Regions from separate parts of the Pseudomonas sp. SG20056 genome, predicted to be linked through region 3. Evidence: riboswitches for the same ligand, from Rfam matches in the RefSeq annotation. Region 3 holds a riboswitch; each other region holds the start of a gene.
The links. Region 3 has a riboswitch for cobalamin ahead of cobO (cob(I)yrinic acid a,c-diamide adenosyltransferase). Riboswitches for the same ligand answer to the same signal wherever they lie in the genome.
Positions count from the first base shown of each region.

Region 1: it holds a riboswitch for cobalamin, as region 3 does, so the genes downstream of both, cobW (cobalamin biosynthesis protein CobW) here and cobO (cob(I)yrinic acid a,c-diamide adenosyltransferase) in region 3, are expected to answer to the same signal.
Region 2: it holds a riboswitch for cobalamin, as region 3 does, so the genes downstream of both, RHP75_RS20935 (TonB-dependent receptor) here and cobO (cob(I)yrinic acid a,c-diamide adenosyltransferase) in region 3, are expected to answer to the same signal.
Region 4: it holds a riboswitch for cobalamin, as region 3 does, so the genes downstream of both, RHP75_RS17250 (energy-coupling factor ABC transporter permease) here and cobO (cob(I)yrinic acid a,c-diamide adenosyltransferase) in region 3, are expected to answer to the same signal.

Region 1 covers NZ_CP134499.1:4,456,607-4,462,275, reverse strand. Annotated here, with positions in the region: gene glmS (glutamine--fructose-6-phosphate transaminase (isomerizing)) at 1-348, shown strand, start outside; gene RHP75_RS21020 (hypothetical protein) at 363-593, shown strand; gene cobM (precorrin-4 C(11)-methyltransferase) at 600-1,355, opposite strand; gene RHP75_RS21010 (cobalamin biosynthesis protein) at 1,352-1,915, opposite strand; cobalamin riboswitch at 1,882-2,077, shown strand; gene cobW (cobalamin biosynthesis protein CobW) at 2,177-3,229, shown strand; gene cobN (cobaltochelatase subunit CobN) at 3,309-5,669, shown strand, end outside.
Region 2 covers NZ_CP134499.1:4,440,505-4,446,173, reverse strand. Annotated here, with positions in the region: gene cbiE (precorrin-6y C5,15-methyltransferase (decarboxylating) subunit CbiE) at 1-1,103, shown strand, start outside; gene RHP75_RS20945 (cobalt-precorrin-6A reductase) at 1,100-1,819, shown strand; gene RHP75_RS20940 ((2Fe-2S) ferredoxin domain-containing protein) at 1,898-2,614, shown strand; cobalamin riboswitch at 2,760-2,965, shown strand; gene RHP75_RS20935 (TonB-dependent receptor) at 3,262-5,373, shown strand; gene RHP75_RS20930 (ABC transporter ATP-binding protein) at 5,373-5,669, shown strand, end outside.
Region 3 covers NZ_CP134499.1:1,907,440-1,913,108, reverse strand. Annotated here, with positions in the region: gene cbiB (adenosylcobinamide-phosphate synthase CbiB) at 1-713, opposite strand, end outside; gene bluB (5,6-dimethylbenzimidazole synthase) at 710-1,357, opposite strand; gene RHP75_RS09270 (cobyrinate a,c-diamide synthase) at 1,354-2,661, opposite strand; gene cobO (cob(I)yrinic acid a,c-diamide adenosyltransferase) at 2,658-3,269, opposite strand; cobalamin riboswitch at 3,379-3,604, opposite strand; gene RHP75_RS09260 (MliC family protein) at 3,672-4,265, opposite strand; gene RHP75_RS09255 (alpha/beta hydrolase) at 4,372-5,637, opposite strand.
Region 4 covers NZ_CP134499.1:3,618,898-3,624,566, forward strand. Annotated here, with positions in the region: gene RHP75_RS17240 (DUF3703 domain-containing protein) at 1-107, opposite strand, end outside; gene RHP75_RS17245 (hypothetical protein) at 216-959, shown strand; gene RHP75_RS17250 (energy-coupling factor ABC transporter permease) at 964-1,644, opposite strand; cobalamin riboswitch at 1,699-1,903, opposite strand; gene RHP75_RS17255 (PaaI family thioesterase) at 1,937-2,392, opposite strand; gene RHP75_RS17260 (acyl-CoA dehydrogenase family protein) at 2,402-4,054, opposite strand; gene RHP75_RS17265 (TetR/AcrR family transcriptional regulator) at 4,051-4,704, opposite strand; gene RHP75_RS17270 (7TM diverse intracellular signaling domain-containing protein) at 4,824-5,669, opposite strand, start outside.

The DNA of each region.
Region 1 (5,669 bases), 1.9 Mb from region 3:
GCCGAAGCCTACCCGGCTGGCGAGCTCAAGCACGGCCCATTGGCGCTGGTGGACAGCGATATGCCGGTGGTCACCGTGGCGCCGAACAACGAGCTGCTGGAAAAGCTCAAATCCAACCTGCAGGAAGTGCGCGCCCGTGGCGGCGAGCTGGTGGTGTTTGCCGATCAGCAGGCCGGCATGAGCAATGGCGAGGGCACCCATGTGGTGAACATGCCGCACATCCACGACGCCCTCGCGCCGATCCTCTACACCATTCCGCTGCAGCTGCTGTCCTACTACGTCGCCGTGCTCAAGGGCACCGACGTCGACCAGCCGCGCAATCTGGCCAAGAGCGTAACGGTTGAGTAAGCAGGGGCTGGCCGATGCGGCGTGAAGATATAAAGAGCAAGCAGGCTCAGGGCGTGCTCTTTGATACCCATATCATCGCCAACCCGGCCAATACGCGGGAGTGGATCGTGCTGTTGAAGAAAGGTGCAGGCACCAGCTTCTTTCTGGTCGATGACCAGGAGCAGGTGGAGTCCTTCGCCGATCTCAATGGCCTGATCGAAGAGCTGCGCTTACTGGGGATCAAGGCTGCGGAGATTCATCTCTAGCCGGCTTTAATCGTCCGCTGATCTGAACAGGTGTCGATGCTCGGCGTTGTACAACGCCGAGTCGGCGAACTGTTCGGCGTGCAGCACGCGGCCGACGAGGATCAGCGCGGTGCGGCGAAAGCCCTTGGCGCGCACCTGTTCCTCGATGGTGGCGAGGGTGCCGCTGACCCAATCCTGATCCGGCCAGCTGGCGCGATGGACCACGGCAATCGGGCAATCCGCGCCGTAATGCGGCAGCAACTCAGTAACGATCTTGCTCAGGTGCACCACGCCCAGGTGGATGGCCATGGTCGCACCGTGGCGCGCCAAGTCGCCCAGTGCCTCGCCCTCGGGCATGTTCGACTTGCTCGCATAGCGCGTGAGAATCAGCGTCTGCGACACCTCAGGCAGGGTCAGTTCGCTTTCCAGCAAGGCAGCGCAGGCCGCAGTGGCCGTGACTCCAGGGATGATCTCGAAGGCGATGCCCAGCCGACGCAGGTGGCGGATCTGCTCGCCAATCGCGCCATACAGCGACGGGTCGCCAGAGTGTACGCGGGCCACATCCTGGCCTTTGTCATCGGCCTGGCGGATCAGCTCGATGATTTCATCCAGATGCAGCTCGGCGGTGTTGATCACCAGTTCGGCGCTATGTCCTTCGAGCACTGCTGCCGGCACCAGCGAACCGGCATAGAGAATCACCGGGCAGCTGCGCAGCAGGCGCTGGCCTTTGACGGTGATCAGCTCGGGGTCGCCGGGGCCGGCGCCGATAAAGTAGACGGTCATGACAGATCCTTGGGTGCAATCGACGCCAGCGCGCAGGTGGCGCTGGCGTTGCGGTTTTTTTCGCCGAGCAGGCGGGCAGCATTGCCGCTCATAAGCGTGGCCAGGGCCATGGCGCAGGGTTCGGCGACAGCCGGGCTGCCGGTTGCGGCCAGGGTGAGCGGCGAGCTTTGCACGAGGTGCTGATAGGGCTGCAATTCTTCCGCACTAAAGCAGTTCAGCTGCAGACCAAGGCGTTCGGCCAATACCAGCAGGCCCGGCTCGTCGCGTTTATGCGCGATGCTGGCCAGCCCCGCCAAGTTATCCACAGTCAGGCCATGCGTCTGCAAGCTATGCAGCAGCAGGCTGAGTAAGTCCTCCACATTGCAGCCACTACGGCAGCCCAACCCGGCGACCACCTGAACGGCGGCAGCGGGGCGGCGAGGGGTGTGGCTGGGGATCATCTGTGGCGCTCGGTGTGTGCGGCGGCGTAGCTCAACATGGTGGCCGGCAGTGGTCAACCGCGATTGACCGGCCGCCATGGCCTGCGTAGCCTTGTCGCGTTCGAGGTTCTTCGTGGGCATGTCCACGAAGCTAAGAGGGAACAAGGTTGATGCCTTGGCTGCCCCCGCAACTGTGAACGGTCCAAAGCCCTTCGATACACCACTGCCAGCGGCGGGAAGGTGAAGGGTCGCGCAAGGCGCAGACCGTGAGCCAGGAGACCTGCCTCGTCACGTTTTCGACAACCGGGCGGGGTGATCCGGTGGTGTTGGCTGACGCCCCGTGGCTGTCATGTCTGTGCCGCCTCCTGCTCGTCTTTCTTTCGACGTCACGCAGGACTCGCCATGCAAACCCTCGCCAAACTTCCCGTCACCATCGTTACCGGCTTTCTCGGCGCCGGCAAAACCACCCTGCTGCGGCACATGCTCGGCCATGCCGACGGGCGGCGCATCGCGGTGATCGTCAACGAGTTCGGCGAGCTGGGCATCGACGGCGAAATCCTCAAGCAGTGCTCCATCGGTTGCAGCGAAGAAGAAGCCAGCGGCCGCATCTTCGAGCTGGCCAACGGCTGTCTGTGCTGCACCGTGCAGGAAGAGTTCTTCCCGGTGATGCGCGAGCTGGTGGCACGGCGCGGCGAGCTCGACCATATCCTGATTGAAACCTCCGGCCTGGCGTTACCCAAGCCGCTGGTACAGGCCTTTAACTGGCCGGAAATTCGTAACGCCTGCACCGTGGATGCAGTGATCACCGTGGTCGACAGCCCGGCTGTGGCGGCCGGCACTTTTGCCGCCTTCCCTGATCAGGTCGATGCGCAGCGCAAGCTTGACCCGAATCTGGACCATGAATCGCCGCTGCACGAGCTGTTTGCCGATCAGCTGGCCAGCGCCGACCTGGTGATCCTCAACAAGGCCGACCTGCTCGACGCCGCCGCTTTGGCTGCCGTGCGTGCAGAAGTAGCCGAGGAGCTGCCGCCCGCAGTGAAAATCATCGAAGCCCACGGCGGCGAGTTGCCGCTGGACGTGCTGCTGGGCCTGAACTGCGAGACCGAACTGCATATCGAGGGCCGTAAGACCCACCATGACCTGGAAGGCCATGAAGACCACGATCACGACGAGTTCGCCTCGTTCCACGTGGAACTGCCTGAAGCCGAGGAAGCGTGTCTGCTGCAAGCGCTGAAGGAGGCGGTCAGCAAACACGGCATTCTGCGCATCAAGGGTTTCGCCGCGATTCCCGGCAAGCCGATGCGCCTGCTGCTGCAAGGCGTTGGCCAACGTTTCGATAAACACTTCGACCGCGCCTGGCAGGCCGATGAGCCGCGCATCACCCGCCTGGTGGTGATTGGCCAGACGCTGGATCAAGCCGCTATCGAAGCCGAGCTGCAGACGGCATTGGCCTGATGGAAATGTGGGAGGGGCTTTAGCCGCGAGCCTTATAGGGCCTGTCGCGGCTAAAGCCCCTCCCACAGGTGAATTCCCCATGCATCTATTGCGCACCCAGCCCGGCAGCCAGCTGCCGGTCGACAGCATTGCCGACCTCGGCCAGACCCCGGCCGAGCTGGTGATTCTGTGCACCGGCGATTCGCACCTGTCGTTGCTGGCCGAAGTGGCGCGGCAGCTGCCGGCGGATTACCCCAGTTTGCGTCTGGCCAGCCCGGCGCAGCTGAGCAATCACGCCTCGGTGGATCTCTACGTTGAGCAGGTGCTGCAGCACGCCAAGGTCATCCTGATTTCCGTGCACGGCGGCGTCAGCTATTGGCGCTACGGCATCGAGCGCCTGGTCGAACTGGCCGAGCGCGGCGCGCGGGTGATTATGGTGCCGGGGTGCGACAACCCCGATCCGGAGCTGATGGCCCTGAGCAACGTGCCAGTGGCCGAGGCCGAACGGCTTTGGCAGTTTCTCCGCCAGGGCGGTGCAGGCAATGCGCTGCAGCTGTTTAACTGCATCGCCAGCCAGTGGCTACAGCGCGATTATTCCTGGGTAGAACCCCAGGCCTTGCCGCGCGTGGGCCTCTATCACCCGCATTTGGCCAATCCGAGCCTGGCCGATTGGCAAGCCAACTGGCAGGTTGATGCGCCGGTGGCGGCGCTGCTGTTCTACCGCACCCAGGTGCAGGCGGCGAATACCGGGTTTATCGATGTGTTCTGCCAGCGCTTGCAGGCCCAAGGCCTTAATCCGCTGCCGATTGCCGTGGCCAGCCTTAAGGAGGCCGCCTGCCTGGCCCAGGTCGAGGGCTGGCTGGACGAAGCCGATGCCCGCCTGATTATCAACACCACGGCATTCGCCCTGTCTAACCCGGAAGCGCCGAGCGCACGGCCTTTCCGCCGCGATATTCCGGTGCTGCAAGCCATTTGTTCGTTGGATAACCATGCACAGTGGCAGGCCAATGCCCAGGGCCTGGGTTCGCGTGACCTGGCCATGCATATCGTGCTGCCCGAGCTGGACGGCCGCCTGATCACCCAGCCGATCAGCTTCAAGGGCCTGGCCTGGCGCAGCGAGCGCAGCCAGAGCGATGTGGTTTGTTACCAGCCGCATCTGCCGGGGATGGATTTCGTCGCCGAGCTGGCGCGCAACTGGATGGCGCTGGCGCACAAAGGCAACGCCGACAAGCGCATCGCCCTGATCCTCGCCAACTACCCGACCCGCGACGGCCGTATCGGCAATGGCGTCGGCCTGGACACCCCGGCGGCGGCGCTAAATATCCTCAAGGCGCTGCAACAGCAGGGTTATCCGGTGGAAGGCTTGCCCGACAGCGGCACCGCGCTGATTCATCAGCTGCTTGGCGGCGTGACCAATGATCTGGACATGCTCGACGCGCGGCCTTGCGCCCAGAGCCTGGCATTGGATGACTATCTGGCGTTTTTCCACAGCTTGCCCGCAGCCAACCAGCAGGCGGTGCGCGAACGTTGGGGCGAGCCGCAGCAGGACCCGATGTTCCGCAGCGGTCGGCTGATGATCGCCGGCCTGCGCTTCGGCCTGACCTTTGTCGGCATCCAGCCGGCGCGCGGTTATCAGCTGGACGCGGCAGCGGTGTATCACGACCCCGATCTGGTTCCGCCGCACGGCTACCTGGCGTTTTATTGCTGGATTCGTACGGCATTTGCGGCGAACGCCGTCATACACGTAGGCAAACACGGCAATCTGGAATGGCTGCCGGGCAAGAGCGTCGGCCTGTCCGAACAATGCTGGCCGAGCGCGATTCTCGGCCCTTTGCCGAATATCTACCCGTTTATCGTCAACGATCCGGGCGAGGGCGCCCAGGCCAAACGCCGTACCCAGGCGGTAATTATCGACCACCTGATGCCGCCGCTGACCCGCGCCGAAAGCTACGGCCCGCTGCGCGATCTGGAGCGCCTGGCCGACGAGTATTACGAAGCCAGCCAGCTCGACCTGCGTCGCGCCGCCGAATTGCGTGGCGAGATTCTGCTCAAGGTGCGTGAGGCCAGCCTCGACCGCGAGCTGGGCCTGCAACTTAACGAAGACCCCAATAGCTGGCTGCCGCAGCTGGATGCCTACCTGTGCGACCTCAAGGAATCGCAGATCCGCGATGGCCTGCACGTATTCGGCGAATCGCCGGCCGGTACCCTACGCCGCGACACCTTGCTGGCACTGCTGCGTATTCCCCGTGGCGACGGCCAGGGCGGCAACGCCAGCCTGCTGCGCGCCCTGGCCCACGATCTGGAACTGGACTTCGATCCGCTCGACTGCGAGATGGCCGCGCCCTGGCAGGGCCCGCGCCCGGCGCTGTTACAGAGCCTCAGCGATGATAGCTGGCGCAGCGCCGGCGATACCCGTGAACGGTTGGAGCTGCTGGCCTTGCAGCTGATTGGTGCGGCGGAT
Region 2 (5,669 bases), 2.0 Mb from region 3:
GCAGCCCACGGCAGCTGGCGCTGTTGCCCAGCAATCTGCCAGGGCAGCACGAACGCTGGCCGAGCCCCTTTAGCCTGGAGCCGGTACTGGCGCGGCACGGTACGCCGGTGTGCGTGCTGGCCAGCGGTGATCCGCTGTTCTATGGCGTGGGTGCGAGCCTGGCGCGGCAGCTGCCGGCTGAGGAATTGCAGGTGTTCTCTGCGCCCTCATCCGTCTCACTGGCTGCTGCTCGCCTGGGTTGGCCACTGCAGGACGTGACGGTGCTGTCGCTGGTGGCGCGGCCGTTGGCGGCGCTGCAGGCGCAGATTTTCCCCGGCGCGCGGCTGCTGCTGTTGAGCAATGACGGCGACAGCCCGGCGGCGGTGGCCGAGCTGCTGCGTGAACGCGGTTTTGGTCCCAGCCGTTTGACCGTTCTGGAGCACCTGGGCGGCGATCAGGAACGGCGCATCGATGGTCTGGCCAGCGATTGGGCATTGCCGCGCGCGGCCGACCTTAATTTGTTGGCAATCGACTGTGTGGCGGGCGCTGAGGCGCGCCTGCTGCCGCTGACGCCGGGTTTGCCGGATGATGCCTATCAGCACGATGGCCAGCTGACCAAGCGCGACGTGCGCGCTATCACCCTGGCGCGCCTGGCGCCGCAACCCGGTGAGCTGCTCTGGGATGTCGGTGCCGGCTGCGGTTCCATCGGCATCGAGTGGATGCGCGCGCACCCCAGCTGCCGGGCGCTGGCCATTGAGGCTGATGCCGGCCGTCAGGCGCATATCCAGCACAACCGCGATGCTCTCGGCGTGCCGGGTCTGCAACTGGTCGCCGGCCGCGCGCCCGAAGCTTTGGCCGGATTGGCTGCGCCGGATGCGATCTTTATCGGTGGCGGCGTGACCATCCCCGGCGTGCTGGAGCAGTGCTGGGCCAGCCTGAAACCGGGCGGGCGCCTAGTGGCCAATGCCGTGACCCTGCAAAGCGAAGCGGCACTGGTGGCCTGGCGCGAGCAGGTGGGCGGTGAGTTGACCCGTATCAGCGTGGCCCAGGCGCAGCCGTTGGGCGGTTTCGACACCTGGCGCAGCGCCTTGCCGATCACTCTGCTGGAGGTGCGCAAGCCGTGAGCCCGCGCATCCTGCTGCTTGGCGGCACTACCGAGGCCTTGCGTCTGGCGCGCCGTTTAAACCCCGAAGCCATCTACAGCCTGGCCGGGCTGGGTCGGGTGCCGGATGACTTGCCCTGCCAGGTGCGCGTTGGTGGCTTTGGCGGGGCCGAAGGATTGGCGGAGTTTATCCGCGAGCAGTGCATCGAACTGCTGTTGGATCTGACCCACCCCTATGCCGCACAGATCAGCGCCAATGCCGTCCGCGCCGCCGAGTTGAGCGGAATCGCCTGCTGGGCGCTGCGTCGTCCCGGCTGGCAAGCCGGCGAGGGTGATGACTGGCGTGAAGTGGATAACTGGGCCGGTTTGGTCGAAGCCCTGAAGGATTTCCGCCGTCCGCTGTTTACCCTGGGCCGCGAGCCGCTGGAACACCTGCACGAGATACCCCTGCATCAGCACTGGACCGTACGTTGTCTGACGGCCCAGCAAGGCGTGCCGCGTGCCGAGATTATCGGGGCGCGCGGGCCGTTCGCGCTGGACGAGGAACGCGCGTTATTCGCTCGCCTGGGCACCGATGTGCTGATCAGCAAGAACAGTGGCAGCCAGTCCACCGAGCCGAAATTGCAGGTGGCGCGCGAGTTGGGTTTGCCGGTATTGCTGCTGCGCCGGCCGCTCTTGCCGAGTGTGGACCGCGAGTTTGTTAGCCTCGAAGCGCTGACCGAGGCGCTGCAGTTATAGGGCAAGTTGGCCGCCGAGCGGTTGCCCCCCAAGGCAAAAAATCCCCTGTTAGACTGCCGCCCCGCTTTGGAGGCCGCCATGACCACGTCCGTTTCCCCTTACGCCCGCATTCTGTTTGTCGGCCCTGACCTGGCCGAGGGCGCGTTTGCTGAGCTGTTCCGCCGGCGCTTGGCTGAGCTGCGCGGGGAAGCGGCGTTGGCCGATATCGTCGATACCAGCGCAGGCTATGCGCCGCTCTGGCAGCGGGTTACCGAGGGCGAGCGGCCGTTGCTGGTGATTGATCTGGAGCCGCAGAGCAGCAGCCCGCACCTCGATTGGCTGCGCAGCGAGCTAGGCCAGCAGGCCAATCCCGATCAGCTGTTTGTCGCCAGTGCGATTGGCCAGGCCGAGGGCTTGCCGGTGGAGGCCGCCTGCGCGCTGATCGAGCGCCCCGAGCTGCACCTGCCTTGTGTCGGTGTGGCCGCGGTGCCGGGGCATCACGCCTGGTCGCAGATTCCGCCGCATGCGCAGCGCCTGCTGTTGTGCAACGGCCCGCGCTGCACCCGGCGCGGTGCGCTGGACCTGTGGAAAACCCTGCGTCAGCGCCTCAAGGCCGCCGGCAAACTGGAGTGCGAAGGCGGCGTGCATATCACCCGTACGCAGTGCCAGTTCCCCTGTGATCTGGGCCCGACGGCCAGCCTTTATCCGGCCGGTGAGTGGTTCCGCGTGCGCGATGAAGCCGAGCTGATCCGCCTGGTCGATGAGCGCCTGGTGGCCGGCCGCGCCGTGCCCGAGCTGCGCATTGATCAGAGCTGAGTGTGGGAGGGGCTTTAGCCGCGACTACAGCCGCTCTATCACTTATCAGAAGTCGCCGCTAAAGCGCCTCCCACAGATGTAACCCTCGTCCTTGAGCGGGCGGCCTTGTCGAGTTCACGTCTTGACTTGTGCTGGCGCGGATGGTCATATCCGCGCCGTTTCAGGTGTCTCACGCCGCCGTGCGTGAGGTTAAACGGGAAGTCGGTGCGCCCTTTGGGCTAGTCCGACGCTGCCCCCGCAACGGTAAGCGAGCGACGTCATCACGATGCCACTGTGCAGTTTCTGCATGGGAAGGCGATGGCTTCATGACCCTCGTAAGCCCGGAGACCGGCCTGATTCTTAGAACCTGTCTACCATCTGCTGCGCGTCGGCACTGCTGCGTTAAAAACAGGCTCGGAATGCTCATGTACAAAAGTACACTCCGCTTCCTTGCCTCTTTTTGCCTTGCATTGCTCTAGCTCGCGGAATCGTAAACAGGTTCTTAGGGATGTTGTGCGCTGCCAGTGATGCAGCGGCAACTCCCAACTGTTTGGCAACCCGCGGTGGGCGGGCGTTGACGCCGATCGTGGGTGCCTGTGCGCCCGTGTTTTGCTGTTGCGCGTTTCCATCGGGATTGCCGTGCCTATCCCTTTTGCGATGGAAGCATCATGGCGCGCTATCCCCTGTCTCAACTCTCTGTTTCCCTTGCCCTGTGCCTGGCCGGTACGGCTGTGGCGGGCGAGTCCCCGGTCAATTTGCCGGCCACGACCATTCAGGCCAAGGCTGCTGCGGAGGGCGAAAGCGATCTGCATACGCCCAGCAGCAGTGGTTCGCGCTTGGGCCTGACGGCCCTGCAAACCCCTGCCAGCACCAGCAGCCTGAGCGGCGCGCAGGTGCGCGGGCGCAACAACCTCAGCGTGCAGGACGCGGTCACCCGCACCCCTGGCATCAGCAGCATTGGCAGCCCCGGCAATGGCGGCACCGCACTGTCGGCGCGCGGCTTTACCGGGCACAGCGCGACCATGCAGCTGTACGACGGCACCCGTCAGTATGTCGGGGCCGGCACCGTGACCTTCCCGGTCGACACCTGGTCGGTGGAGCGCGTCGACGTGCTGCGCGGCCCGGCCTCGGTGCTGTACGGCGAAGGCGCGACCGGCGCGGTGATCAACGTGGTGCCGAAAAAGCCCTTTACCGGCGCCATCAGCAACCAGCTGCGCTTCGGTTACGGCAGCGACGATCGCCGCCAGGCCGCGCTGGACAGCGGTGGTTCGCTCAGCGATGCGTTGAGCTACCGGCTCAACCTCAATCAGCAGGCCAGCAATGGCTGGGTCGATGACGGCGAGTCGCAGAGCCAGGCGTTGAGCGCGGCCCTGCGCTGGGATGCCAGCGATGCGCTGAGTTTCACCCTGTCCCATGATCAGGGCGATCAGGACCCGCAGCGCTACCTGGGCACGCCGCTGGTCGCCGGCCAGTACCGCGAGAGCCTGCGCGAGAGCAATTACAACGTCGATAACGCCGAGATTCGCTACAACGACCAGATCACCCGACTGGTCAGCGACTGGCGGATCAACGATGCCCTGAGCGCCAGCAACCAGCTCTACTACATCAAAACCCAGCGCTACTGGCGCAATGCTGAGTCCTACCGCTGGCAGCCGGGTGATCAGGTCAAGCGCAGCGATTTCTACGAGATCAAGCACACCCAGGAGCAGGTCGGCGACCGTCAGACCTTCACCCTGGAGCACGCCCTTTTCGGTCTGGATAGCCGCAGCGTGGTGGGCGTGGACTACAACCGTATTCACTTCGCCCGTCAGCACGACTTTGCCAGCAGCTTTACTGACAGCGTGCCGCTCGCCGGCAGCGGTGGTGGCCAGTACCAGAGCACCGATCCACTGGGGTACGGCCCGCGCGAACGCAATCTGGCGCGGCAATTCTCGCTGTTCGCCGAGAACCGCACCCAGCTGACTGAGCGCCTGTCGCTGGTCAGCGGTGTGCGCCGCGATCAGGTACATATCGACCGCAGTAACCTGGTTGATGACTCGCGTAAGGACCGCAGCCTCAGCGGCGATAACTGGCGCGCCGGCTTGGTCTTCGAGGTCACGCCCGAGCTGTCGCTGTATGGTCAGTATGCCACTAGCACCGAGGGCGTGAGCAACCTGCTGACACTCAACCCGACCCAGCAGCAGTTCGACCTGAGCGAGGCCAAGCAAACCGAAATCGGCCTCAAGCAGGCGTTCTGGAATGGCCAGGGCGAATGGACGCTGGCTGCTTACCATATCGTCAAGGAGAAGCTGCTCAGCCGCGCCACCCCGACCGCGTCGACCGAGCAGATCGGCCAGCAGTCGTCCGACGGCCTGGAAGCCACCCTGGAGCTGGCGCTGGGGCAGGGCTGGCAGGTGTCGGCCAACGCCGCGTGGGTGCGCGCCGAGTACGACGACTTCACGGAAGCCGGTGGTGACCGCAGCGGCAATCGGCCGACCAACGTGCCACGGCGCACCGCCAACCTGTGGCTGAGCAAGGCGCTGAGCGAGCAGGTGCAGGCCGGTGTCGGCGCGCGTTATGTCGATGCGCGCTACGCCGACACGGCGAACAACGTGACGCTGCCGAGCTACACCGTGGTCGATGCCAACATCGGCTGGCAAGTGCTGGCGGACGTGCGTCTGGGGCTGGAGCTGAACAACCTGTTCGACCGCCAGTACGCCACCACCGGCAGCAGCGATGGCCAGCAGTGGTACCTAGGCGCGCCGCGTTCGTTGTTCGTCACTGCCGATTACCGTTTCTGATGCCGCACTTGCAGATCAGCGACCTGGCCTGGTCGCCCAACGGCGAGCAGGCCTTGCTCGACGGCATCGACCTGGCGGTGGGCGACGGCCAGCTGGTCGGTCTGCTCGGCCCCAACGGCAGCGGCAAGACCAGCCTGCTGCGCTGCGCCTACCGTTTTCAGCGGCCTGATCAGGGCTGTGTCGAGCTGGACGGCGAAGCGCTGTGGAGCCGTTCGCCGCGCTGGTGCGCGCAGCGGGTGGCGGTGGTGTTGCAGGAGTTTCCCCAGGACTTCGGCCTCACCGTGGCCGAAGTCGCC
Region 3 (5,669 bases):
ATCACGGGGCCAGCATTCGGGCTGTCCCACAGCGGCGCCTGGGTGCGCCAGCAACGCAGCGCCAACAGGGTTTTACCCAGCAACGCGTAGGTCAAGGCGACCAGCCGCGCAGGCAGGTAATTGAGTGCATCGTCGATCTTCGCCGCGGCCCAGCCGAAGCGTTCAAAGCGTTCATTGCGATAGCCCCACATAGCGTCCAGGGTATTGCTCAGGCGATACAGCACCACCCCCGGTGCGCCAGCCAACACAAACCAGAACAGCGCGGCGAACACCGCGTCGCTGCCGTTTTCCAACACCGATTCGCTGCCAGCGCGGGCCACACCCGTGGCATCCAGTTGCGCGGTATTGCGGCTGACCATATAGCCAACCCGCTCGCGGGCCAGGCGCAAATCGCCCAGACGCAGCGCCTGCGCCACTGGCATGGCATGCTCACCCAGGCTTTTCAGACCCAGGGCGGCATACAAGGCCATGATCTCCACCGCCCAACCCAGCCCGCTGATCTCACTCAACAGCCAGGCCAGCAGGGTCAGCGGCAATACCGCCAGGCACCATGCGCTGACGCCATGGCTGCGCCAACCGCTGCCCGCCGGATTGAAGCGTTGCTCGATACGCTCGGCCATACGACCAAAGGCCACCAGCGGGTGCCAGCCCTTGGGTTCGCCAAAAATCGCATCCAGAACGACTCCGGCGCAGGTACTCAGCACCAGGCTCATGGCGTGCCCCACTGATTCTCGAACAGCAACTCGCTGAGCGGCCGAGGCTCAGCCCAACCCTGCTGCACCAGCATCGGCGCCTCATAGAATTCCGTCACTGGCCCCAGGCACAGCACCGCCAACGGTTTGCTACCCGTCGGCATATTGAGCAGATCCGCCAGGGCTTGGGGCTCGAAAAGCGACACCCAGCCCATGCCCAAACCCTCTGCACGGGCCGCCAGCCAGAGGTTCTGAATCGCGCAGGCCAGGGATGCGAGGTCCATCTCCGGCAAGGTGCGGCGGCCAAACACATGGGCCTCACGCCCCTCCATCAGGGCCACCACCAACAGTTCGGCGCAGTCGCGAATACCCTCGACTTTCAGCCGCATAAACTCGTCGCTGCGCTCGCCCAACGCCTCGGCGGTGCGCGTGCGCTCCTCCTCTACCAGGCCGTGGATCGCTTCGCGCAAGGCCGGACGGGTGATGCGAATAAACCGCCAGGGCTGCATCAAGCCCACGCTGGGCGCCTGATGCGCAGCTTCGAGCAAGCGCGCGAGCAACTCGGGAGCCACCTCGCCACCGCTGAAATGGCGCATATCGCGGCGCTCAGCGATGGCGCGGTAGACCGCCGCACGCTCTTCGGCACTGAAGGCCTGCTCGCTCATGCCGGCGCACCGGGACAAAACAGCGCGGCAGCGGCAACCGGGTCGGACGGCAGATAGAAGTGAATATAGGAGGCGGTCATCCGCCCCTGGCGATAGACCGCCTCACTGGTGCGCTTGTAGTTCGGGCACTCTCCACGGGTCAGCGGTTGCAGTTCGCTGCTGAGCGCCGAGTAGTGAAAACTGTGGCCGCGCAGCAGCCCTTCTGGCAGCTCAGCCTGTTGCAGGGCCATGGCGGTCATACGTGGTTGCAGGGTCGCCTCGCCGTTTAACAAACCGAGCATCTGCCCGCTGGCGCCCTGCTTGTCGGTCAGTTTGTCGAGCAGGTAAAGCATGCCACCGCACTCGGCGTGGATCGGTTTGCCTGCCTCGTGGTGAGCGCGGATTGCCTCGGCCATAGCCTGGTTGGCTTCAAGTTGCTCCAGATGCAGCTCTGGGTAACCGCCGGGCAGGTACAGGCTGTCGACATCCGGCAACTGCTCATCTGTAAGCGGCGAAAAGAACTGCAATTCGGCACCCAGTTCGCGCAGCAAATCGAGGTTGGCCTGATAGAGAAAGGCAAAAGCGCTGTCGCGTGCTACGCCAATCCGCACATCCTTGAGCAATTGCGCGGGCCTTGCCTGCTCTGGTGCGGCGAAGCTGACTGGCGGCGGCAGACTGGTATCGGCACTGGCAGCCAAAGCATCGGCGGCGGCGTCCAGACGGGCATCCAGGTCGAGCAGTTCGCCCGCCTGAACCAGGCCGAGATGGCGGCTCGGTAAACCGACCTCGGCGCTGCGTGGTAATGCGCCGTACCAGCGGATCGAGGCCGGCAGCACATCACGCAGGATCTCGCCATGCCGCACACTGCCAACCCGGTTACCGAGCACGCCAGAAAACGGCAGATCCGCCTGGAAGGTCGCCAGGCCATGCGCCATGGCGCCGAAGGTCTGCGCCATGGCCGAACCGTCGATCACCGCTAGCACCGGCACACCAAAGTGCCGGGCCAGATCGGCTGCCGAAGGCGTACCATCGAACAGGCCCATCACCCCTTCAATCAGAATCAGGTCAGCCTCACCCGCCGCCTCCCAGAGCAGACGACGGCTCTCGGCTTCACCGACCATCCACAGGTCGAGCTGATACACCGGCGCACCGCTGGCGCGAGCGAGAATCATCGGGTCAAGAAAGTCCGGGCCGCATTTGAACACCCGCACGCGCTTGCCCTGGCGTGCATGCAAGCGCGCCAAGGCCGCGGTGACCGTGGTTTTACCCTGACCGGAGGCCGGTGCCGCGATCAATAACGCGGGGCATGAGCGGGCGCTGTTCAAAACTCCACACCCTTCTGCGCCTTAACCCCGGCCTTGAACGCATGCTTGACCAGGCTCATCTCGGTCACGGTATCCGCGGCCTCGATCATGCCCGGCAACGCGCCCCGACCAGTTACTACCACATGCTGTAGCAGCGGCCGCGCCTCGATATCGGCGAGCACCGCGTCGAGTTCCAGATATCCGTATTTCAGAGCGATATTCAGCTCGTCGAGCACCACCAGACCGATGGCCGGGTCATTCAGCAGCTGCGCCGCCACCGTCCAGGCTTCGCGCGCCTTGTCGATATCACGCTGGCGATCCTGGGTCTCCCAGGTAAAGCCCTCGCCCATCACGTGGTAGCTGACTTCATCGGGAAAACGGCGAAAGAAGGCTTCTTCGCCAGTGCTGGCTGCACCCTTGATAAATTGCACCACGCCCACCTTGAGGCCGTGGCCCAGGGCGCGGGCGACCATGCCGAAGGCGCTGCTGCTCTTGCCCTTGCCATTGCCGCTGTGCACCAGCAGCAGGCCATACTCATCCTGGGCCTGGGCAATCTTTTCATCGATAAGGGCTTTCTTGCGGGCCATGCGCGCCTTGTGCCGGGCGTCACGTTCAATCGATTCAGTCATCGCACTGCTCCACCGCCACAGGGCGATCTGGCTTGAAAAAGCATGCGGGGATAGGGAAAGCGCGGGCCTGCGCACAGCGCACACCACACGCCAGCCATCGCCCTCCGCGATGCCGTGGACTGCAGCAGGCCGGTCTCCGGGCTTGTGAGCGAGCCGAATGGCTCACGACCGCACCTTCCCATGCATCACGCACAGTGGCTCTTGCGGCGTTTGACTCACTTACCGTTGCGGGGGCAGCGTCGGAATAGCGGGCGTTCACACGCACAGCGCACCGACTTCCCTGTTTCACCCCGCACACGCAATGCGTTGGGGGCACCTGCTACAAGGCGCGAAGGTTAGAGAGTTCATGATTAAGCGTCAAACGAATGCGCCATTTGGCGCAGACTGCTTAAGCCACCAGGATTACTTGGCCTGACACTTCATCTCGGGCGAGCCATAGCCCCACACCACGCTCGCCTCACCCTGGTGCTCCCAGAATGATTCGTTGCGCCCCTGATATTTGCTGCCGCTGGCTGCAGGTTGCTGGTACATCAGCGCCACGCTGTCAGCAAACTCGGCCAGCAGGGTCCCAGGCTCGGTGGGGTAGTAGGTGACGATGACTTCCTTGGCTGGCAGGTCATCGCATTGAAAATGCACCGGACCGGTCCCTTTCAGTAACGCGTAGCGCGCCTGCAATTCGGCAATCCGCAGGCGATAGCTCTCGGCTACACACTGCTCACGGTCAGCGGCCTTCCAGCAGTCATTGCGGCCTTTTATCCAACCTCTCTGCTCAGCCTTGAGTACAGGAGGATGCTGATTTTCGGCCTTGGCCGAAGCCTGCTGATAAACACTCGCCATTTTCTGATCAAGTTCGGCCAGAGCAGGCGTCTGACAAATCAGCTCCTCGATACTGCCAGCCGCTACCTTGGCACAGCTGAACGCTGGCTCAGCCGCCTGCAGGGTCGCTAACGGCAGGCCGAGCAGAGCCAAAATGGCAAAACGCTTAGGGGTGAACATGCTGATTCCTCATTCGCTATCCGTTGGTTTTTACTAGCCATATCCAGACTTACATCCTGCTGGCACCAAGCTGCATGTTTCGTCACTTAAGGCCAGACCAGAACACCTACCACTGCCCCTTGAGTACCCGCCGGGTTGCTTCACGTACCGTCAGCGGGTAGTCAGTATTCATGTACCAGACTGCCGGGTGCTCGGTGACAGAGAGCGCCCGCTGATCCGGCGGCAGGTTGGTACGCAGCAGCAAGATCACATCACTGCTGACCCAGGGGTGACGGTACCAGTAGTGATGCCCGACGATATCAAAGCCGCGCTCGCTGCTATTACCGGACACATCCAGCAGAGTGACATTGTTCAAGTGCCGCCTGCGGGTGAACTGGTGCAGGCTCTGCTCGGCCCGACTGCTGCCAATCCGTGCGCCACCAGGCATCAGGCGCTGCGCGTAATCCAGTGCCTCGTCCTGATCGGACACAGTGATCATCACCTGCTCAGCGACGCGACTGATTGCCGGCAGACGCCCCTCAAATACTTCCTCGGGGACATCCGCAGCGGCAAACACCACTGCGCCAATCCGATAACGCGCCTGCAACTGCGCGGTATTCAAATCCGGATGACGATTCTGGAACGTCTGCAACGCCAGAGATGCCACGCGCCCACCGGCGCTATAGGCGATCAGGTTGATCCGCTCGGCAGCGGTATGCCGCGCCAGCAGTTCGATCAACTGCGCCAACGCCTGGCTAGAATCACGAGCGCGATTCACATCAATGCCGAGCAGATAGCTGGCAATGTTCTGGTGTGACGGCCAGTCGAACGCCAGACCGACAAAGTCGCGCCCGGCAAAATGTACCAGCTCGCCCGTCAGTTCACAGGCATTGGCGAAATCCACCTTGGCACCATGCACATAGATGATGATTTCCTTGTCGCGGGCGTTGTCCAGCGCCAGGTTGATCGCATCGACATAGCTCTGCACCGGCGGCGCCAAAGGCACATCAATCGGCCGCAGCACCGGCAGTACCGCTGTTTGCTGAGCCGCAATCAGACTCAGTGGCAGCTCACGCGCGCGCAGCTCGCTAACCGAAGCCGAATGCAATTGCGACCAATCACTCTGCTGGTCGCCCAAACGCACCTGGGCACGCCCCAGTTGCAAGGTTGGACTGACGCGATTGCCATAGCCCACGCCCTCTGGCGCCCGGGTAGTGGCGTAGAACAGTGCCACATCGGGCACCCGTTCTGCCGGTGACAAATGGGCGAAAGGATCGATAGCAGCCTGGTGATAAATCACCGGCGTGCTCATCAGCATCAGCGGCGTTGGCCCAGCACAGGCGCCCAACAGCAGAGCAAGGCATACACATGACAGCGCGCGTAAACAGGTCATCGGCAGTCGCCACTACTAAGGGGTCAGAAGGT
Region 4 (5,669 bases), 1.7 Mb from region 3:
CCGAGAATATGCGCCCGCTCCAGATGGCGCAGCTCGGCTGCCGGATCAATACCGCGCTGGGCGCGGGACAGTTGGTATTCCTGCCAGAAGGCTTGTTCACGGGTCATGGCAACGCTCCTCTATTAAGCTGCGTCACCAGTCTGCAAGTGCGGGGCGGCCCCCAGGTCAAGCATCCGTTGCTAATCTTCTGTCAGCCAATTGCCTAAGGAACACTCATGCCGCGCGCGCTGCTCACCCTTGTGCTCTGTTTATTACCCAGTTTTCTGCTAGCCGATAGCCTGGATGGCCATTACCTGACCACGCTGGATGGCCAGCCAGCCGAAATGCACCTGCGCAGCCAGGGCCAGCAGGTCACGGGAGAATATGTGGAGGGTGGCAGGTTACGCCTGCAAATCAGCGGCAACTTTGACGGCCAGTTGCTCCGCGCGCAGATCAGCGAAGCGCAATCTGGGCAGCTGATTGCCAATATGAATGCCACCTACGCCAATGGCATGCTCAACGCTCATATTGCCGCACGTAACCCGACTACCGGGGCCACCCTGGAACGCAAGGCGCTGTTTCACCGGCAGAACCTCAGTGCAGCCGCAACCGCTCAAGCTAACAGCCCAAGCAACAACGCCACACGCGACCCGGCGCTGATCGGCACCTGGGTGCACGAAAAGATCATCAACAGCGGCGGCGCCAATTTCGCCTCCATGACCACCCAGATGATCCTGCAACTGCAGGGCGACGGCAGCGTTTCACAATGGACACGTAGCGTGGCAGGTGGCGCCGACTGGAACTACGACAGCCCTGGCGAGCTGCAATACAGCGGCCGCTGGCAGAGTAACAACGGCCTGTTGGAAGTGCAGATGCAGGGCCGCAGTGACTATCAGCCTGCCGCCTACTATCGCTTTAGTGACCAGTACCTGGTCACTGAGAGCAATACCGGCAAGCTGATCTGGCAGCGTCGCCAGTAATCAATCAGGCCGGCTGATGCAGACGCGTGTTGAACAGCGGCCCACGGCTATACGCGGACAGCGCCTTGGCAGCGGCCAGCACACCGAGATCAACCAGCGGTTCGATGAGGATCACGCTCATATAGGCCAGGCCGAAACTGCCCACGGCCATCAGGTTCTCAGCGGAGAAACCGTTGCCGTAGAACGCCCAGAAACCGACCCAAGCGACAATGCCGCCCTGATAGGCCGTCGACAGCGCCAGCGCCTGCTTGTAGGAGAGATCAACATAAGCAGTACCCGGTGCAATGATGCGCTTGGCCAGCACACTGATCGCCCACAGCGGCACCAGCAGCGTGGTGACGTTCATGCCGTACTGCGGCAGGTCAAACTGGGCAAACAGCAGCCCCTGCAACAGCAGGCCTGCGGCCAAACCAATCGCCGTTGCGCCAGCGCCAAACAGCAGCAACAGGGTCGAGCCGAGGATCAGGTGTACCTCGGAAACCCCGACCGCATGATGCGGAAAGACCTCGAAGAAGCAGAACACCAAGGCAGTGGTCAGCAAGCTACGCAAAGCCAGGGCGGCAGCGCCACCGTTGCTGCGTACGTTATCGAGGGCAAGTTTGGCGCAGAGGCCAAAGGCACCTGCGGCTGTTGCATAACTGAGGAAAATTTTGGCGCCAGTAACGACTTCTGGTTCGATGTGCATAGCGATTCCTGTACCGCGCCCACCGCGCGATGATCCGGATTGAGGGGATGGGCATAAGCGCCCGGCTTCGATGGCAGGTCTCCTGGCTCACGGCTTGATGCGCCACCCGCCTTCCCAACCTTACGGTCAGTGGCATCTGGGCGTCGCTCGCCGTTTACAGTTGCGGGGGCAGCCAGGGCATTGGCGACGAGCGCTTCACCCTGTTCCCTTTTCATCCAGTCGCACCACACGAGCTGGAACCATCGGCGGCCACCTTACCCGGCGGCCACGAGAAATGACAGAGGCCCGGCGTTTACCGCGCAGCTAGCCCAACGGACTCAGTAGCGCCTGACGCCGTATGACGCAAGCAAGTGAATACCGCACTGGCATTGGCGCACAGTTGCCCCTGGGCATCATGCAGCGTGGCCTGCACCGCGACCTGTCGCCCTTCGCGCTGCTGCACGCAGGCCTCGGTATGCAGCGGCAAGGCGGCAAGACCAATCGGGCGCAGGTAATTCACCTGCAGGCTGGCGGTCACGTAGACCTCCTCAGCACTAGCCTGCGAATACACCGCCAACCCCAACGCCGCATCGAACAGCGTGGCGGTGTAGCCGCCATGCACACCGCCGAGTGGATTGAAGTGCACGGCCGGCGGCTGACTGCTGAAGCTCGCCACCCCGGCGACGGCCTGCAGCAGGGAGATACCGTAATCCGCTGCAATATCGCCGGTCAGCCAGACCTTTAAGCGCTCAAACAGACTGCTGTGCATGTTCAGGCCTCAGATCAGGTGCGGCGTACTGCGCGCAACCAGCGCCTCGACATTCACCCCACGCGGCAAGGTGCCGTAGACCCGCCCGCCCTGCCCGCCCAGACGGCTGGCGATAAAGGCGTCCGACACGGCCGCATTACCGGCTTCCAGCAACAGCTTGGCCTGCAGCGCCAGGGCCACGTCTTCGGTGAGCTGACGGGCGCGATACTGAATATCGGCGGTGTCACGGAAATCCGCCTGCAATTGCGTGATATGGGCTTTCAACCGCGCTTCACCATGACCGTCGCCCAGCTCGGCAAACAGCGCATCAAGCACGCCCGGCTCCTTGGACAGTGCGCGCAACACGTCCAGGCACTGCACGTTACCCGAACCTTCCCAGGTCGAGTTGACCGGTGCTTCGCGGTACAGCCTTGGCAGGATGGTGTCCTCGACATACCCCGCGCCACCCATGCACTCGGCGGCCTCGTTGATCATGGCCGGCGCGCGTTTGCAGATCCAATACTTGCCCACGGCGGTGACCAGGCGGGCGAACTTGTCTTCCTGCTCATCGTGCGGGTTATCCAGCGCCTTGCCCATGCGCATGGTCAGCGCCAGGGCCGCTTCGCTTTCCAGGGCCAGATCAGCCAGTACGTTCTGCATCAGCGGCTGCTCGCTGAGTACACGACCGCCCACCTGGCGATGAGCGCAGTGGTGTGAGGCCTGGGTCAGGGCCTGACGCATCAGCGCGCTGGAGCCAATCATGCAGTCGAAACGGGTCAGCGCGACCATCTCGATAATGGTCGGCACGCCACGGCCTTCTTCACCAACCATCCAGGCCAGCGCACCGCGAAACTCCACTTCACTGGAGGCGTTCGACCAGTTACCCAGCTTGTTTTTCAGGCGCTGGATATAGAACTCGTTGCGCGTGCCGTCCGGCCGGTGGCGCGGTAGCAGAAAGCAGGTCAGGCCCTTGGCGGTATACGCCAGGGTCAGAAAGGCATCACACATCGGCGCCGAGCAGAACCACTTGTGCCCCACCAGCTCATAAGCCTGACCGGGACCACCGAGGCCCACCGGGTAGGCGCGCGTGGTGTTGGCGCGCACATCGGTGCCGCCCTGCTTTTCGGTCATGGCCATGCCGATGGTCGCGCCGCTTTTCTGCTCGATTGGCAGGTTGCGCGGGTCGTACTGGGTAGACAGAATTTTCGGCAACCACTTCTCGGCCACATCGGCCTGTAGCTTGAGTGCGGGCACGCTGGCAAAGGTCATGGTCAGCGGGCAACCGCTGCCCGCTTCGGCCTGACTGTGCAGGTAACTCATGGCGGCGCGTGCCACCTGGGCGCCGGCGCGCGGGTCGGTCCAGGGCATGGACGGCAAGCCATGCTCGATGGCTGCACTCATCAACTGGTGATAGGCCGGGTGAAACTCCACTAGATCGGCGCGATGACCGTAGCGGTCGTGGCTCTTGAACACCGGCTTGTTCTCGTTAGCGAGAAAGCCTGCGGCCATCAGCTCGCCGCCCGCCAGGCTGCCATACACATCCAGGCGCTGCGCAGCCCAGCCACCGCCAAAGCGCTTGGTCCACTCCTGCAGCGGCAGGTCAACGCGGTACAGGTTGGCACCGTCCAGCGGCGGCACCTGATTGAACACTTCATGGGTTTCGGCGTGTTGGCTGGCATTCATGGCTGAGGCTCCTCTACGGGCAATTGGGCGCCCACGGCGCGTAGACAAAAGGTGACCAGGGCCTGGCTGACTTCAGCCAGGCTGGGGGCGGGGTATCCGGCTTCACGGGCGGCACGCGCAGGCGGCGATAACGGGCCGACCAGGGCTTCGGCAATGGCGCCGACAAGGCAGGCTGCAACCAGGTTGATCTGCTGCACATGGAACACACCTTGGGCGACGCCCTCCTGCAGCAATTCGACGAACAGATCGGCATAGGCTTCGCGGTAGAGCAGGCGCTGCTCGTCGACTTCAGGATCAACCGGCTCGGCGATCAGGGCGAAGGCCAAGCGGCGACTGTCCCAGGCCCGCGCGGCAAAGCGCTGCAATCCCTCGGACAGACGCAGCACCGGGCTACCCGGCCCGCGTACGGTGGCGGCCAGGGCATCCACCTCACGCTGGCTGGCCACAGCAAACACTTCCGCCGCCAGCTCACCCTTGCTGCGCACATGGCGGTACAGGCTGCCGGTGGCAATGCCGACATCCTCAGCCAACGCCTGCATGGTCAGCGCAGCAAAGCCGCCCTCAGCTACGCGTGCCAGGGCGGCGCTGATAATGCGCTCCCGCAATGCTTGATCGCGGTCGATACGCAGGGCAGTGGTGCGATAGGCCATGGTCTGAATCCTGATTCACTATTGCTCAAGTGAATCAGGATTCAAAGTTTGGCTAAAGGGCGATTCCGGGCACAACAGCGGGCATATTGGCCAGCTGCTGGCGTATACAACCCATGCGATTAGGACTCGCGGCAGAGCACCCAGTCGTGCAATAGATTGCGCAGCTGCTCGAACTTCACCGGCTTGGCCAGGTAGTCACTCATACCGGCGGCCAGGCAGCGCTCGCGGTCGCCGCTGTGGCTGTGGGCGGTGATTGCCAGCACCGGCAGCAGCTGGCAGCCGGGCAGATTGCGCAGCGCCCGGCAGGTGGCAAAACCGTCCATCACCGGCATCTGGCAATCCAGCAATACCGCATCGATGGTTTCGTTACGCAGCACCTCAAGGGCCTCAGCGCCGTTATCGGCGGTACGCACCTGATAACCCAGCTTGAGCAGCATGCCGCGGGTCACCAGTTGGTTGATCGCATTGTCCTCGACGATCAGCACCGTGCACTGCTCTGGCGCGCGCAGCGCCGGGCCGGCGGCGCGTAGCACGACTGCGGCTGGAGTGGTCATCTGCACCGGCAAGGCCAGCGGCAGCTCCAGGCGAAAACAGCTGCCCTGCCCTGGCTGGGACTCATGACTGAGGTCGCCGCCGAGCAGGTCGACCAGTTGCCGGCAGATCGCCAGGCCAATGCCCAGGCCGCCGTACTCGCGGGTCATCGAGCCGTCCAGCTGCTGAAAGCGCTGATACAGCTTGCCGTCGGCCGGCACCGCGAAACCCACGCCACTGTCGATCACCTCGATGCGCAGCGGCAGAATATCGCTGGCCGTGCCGCCACGGCTGACCCGCACCCGCACTTCGCCATGCAGGGTGAACTTGATGGCGTTATCCAGCAGGCAATTGAGGCTTTGCACCAGCTTGTTGGCGTCGCCCTCAAGGGTGTCGGGCAGGCTGTCGTCCAGCTCCAGAATAAAGCGCAGGCC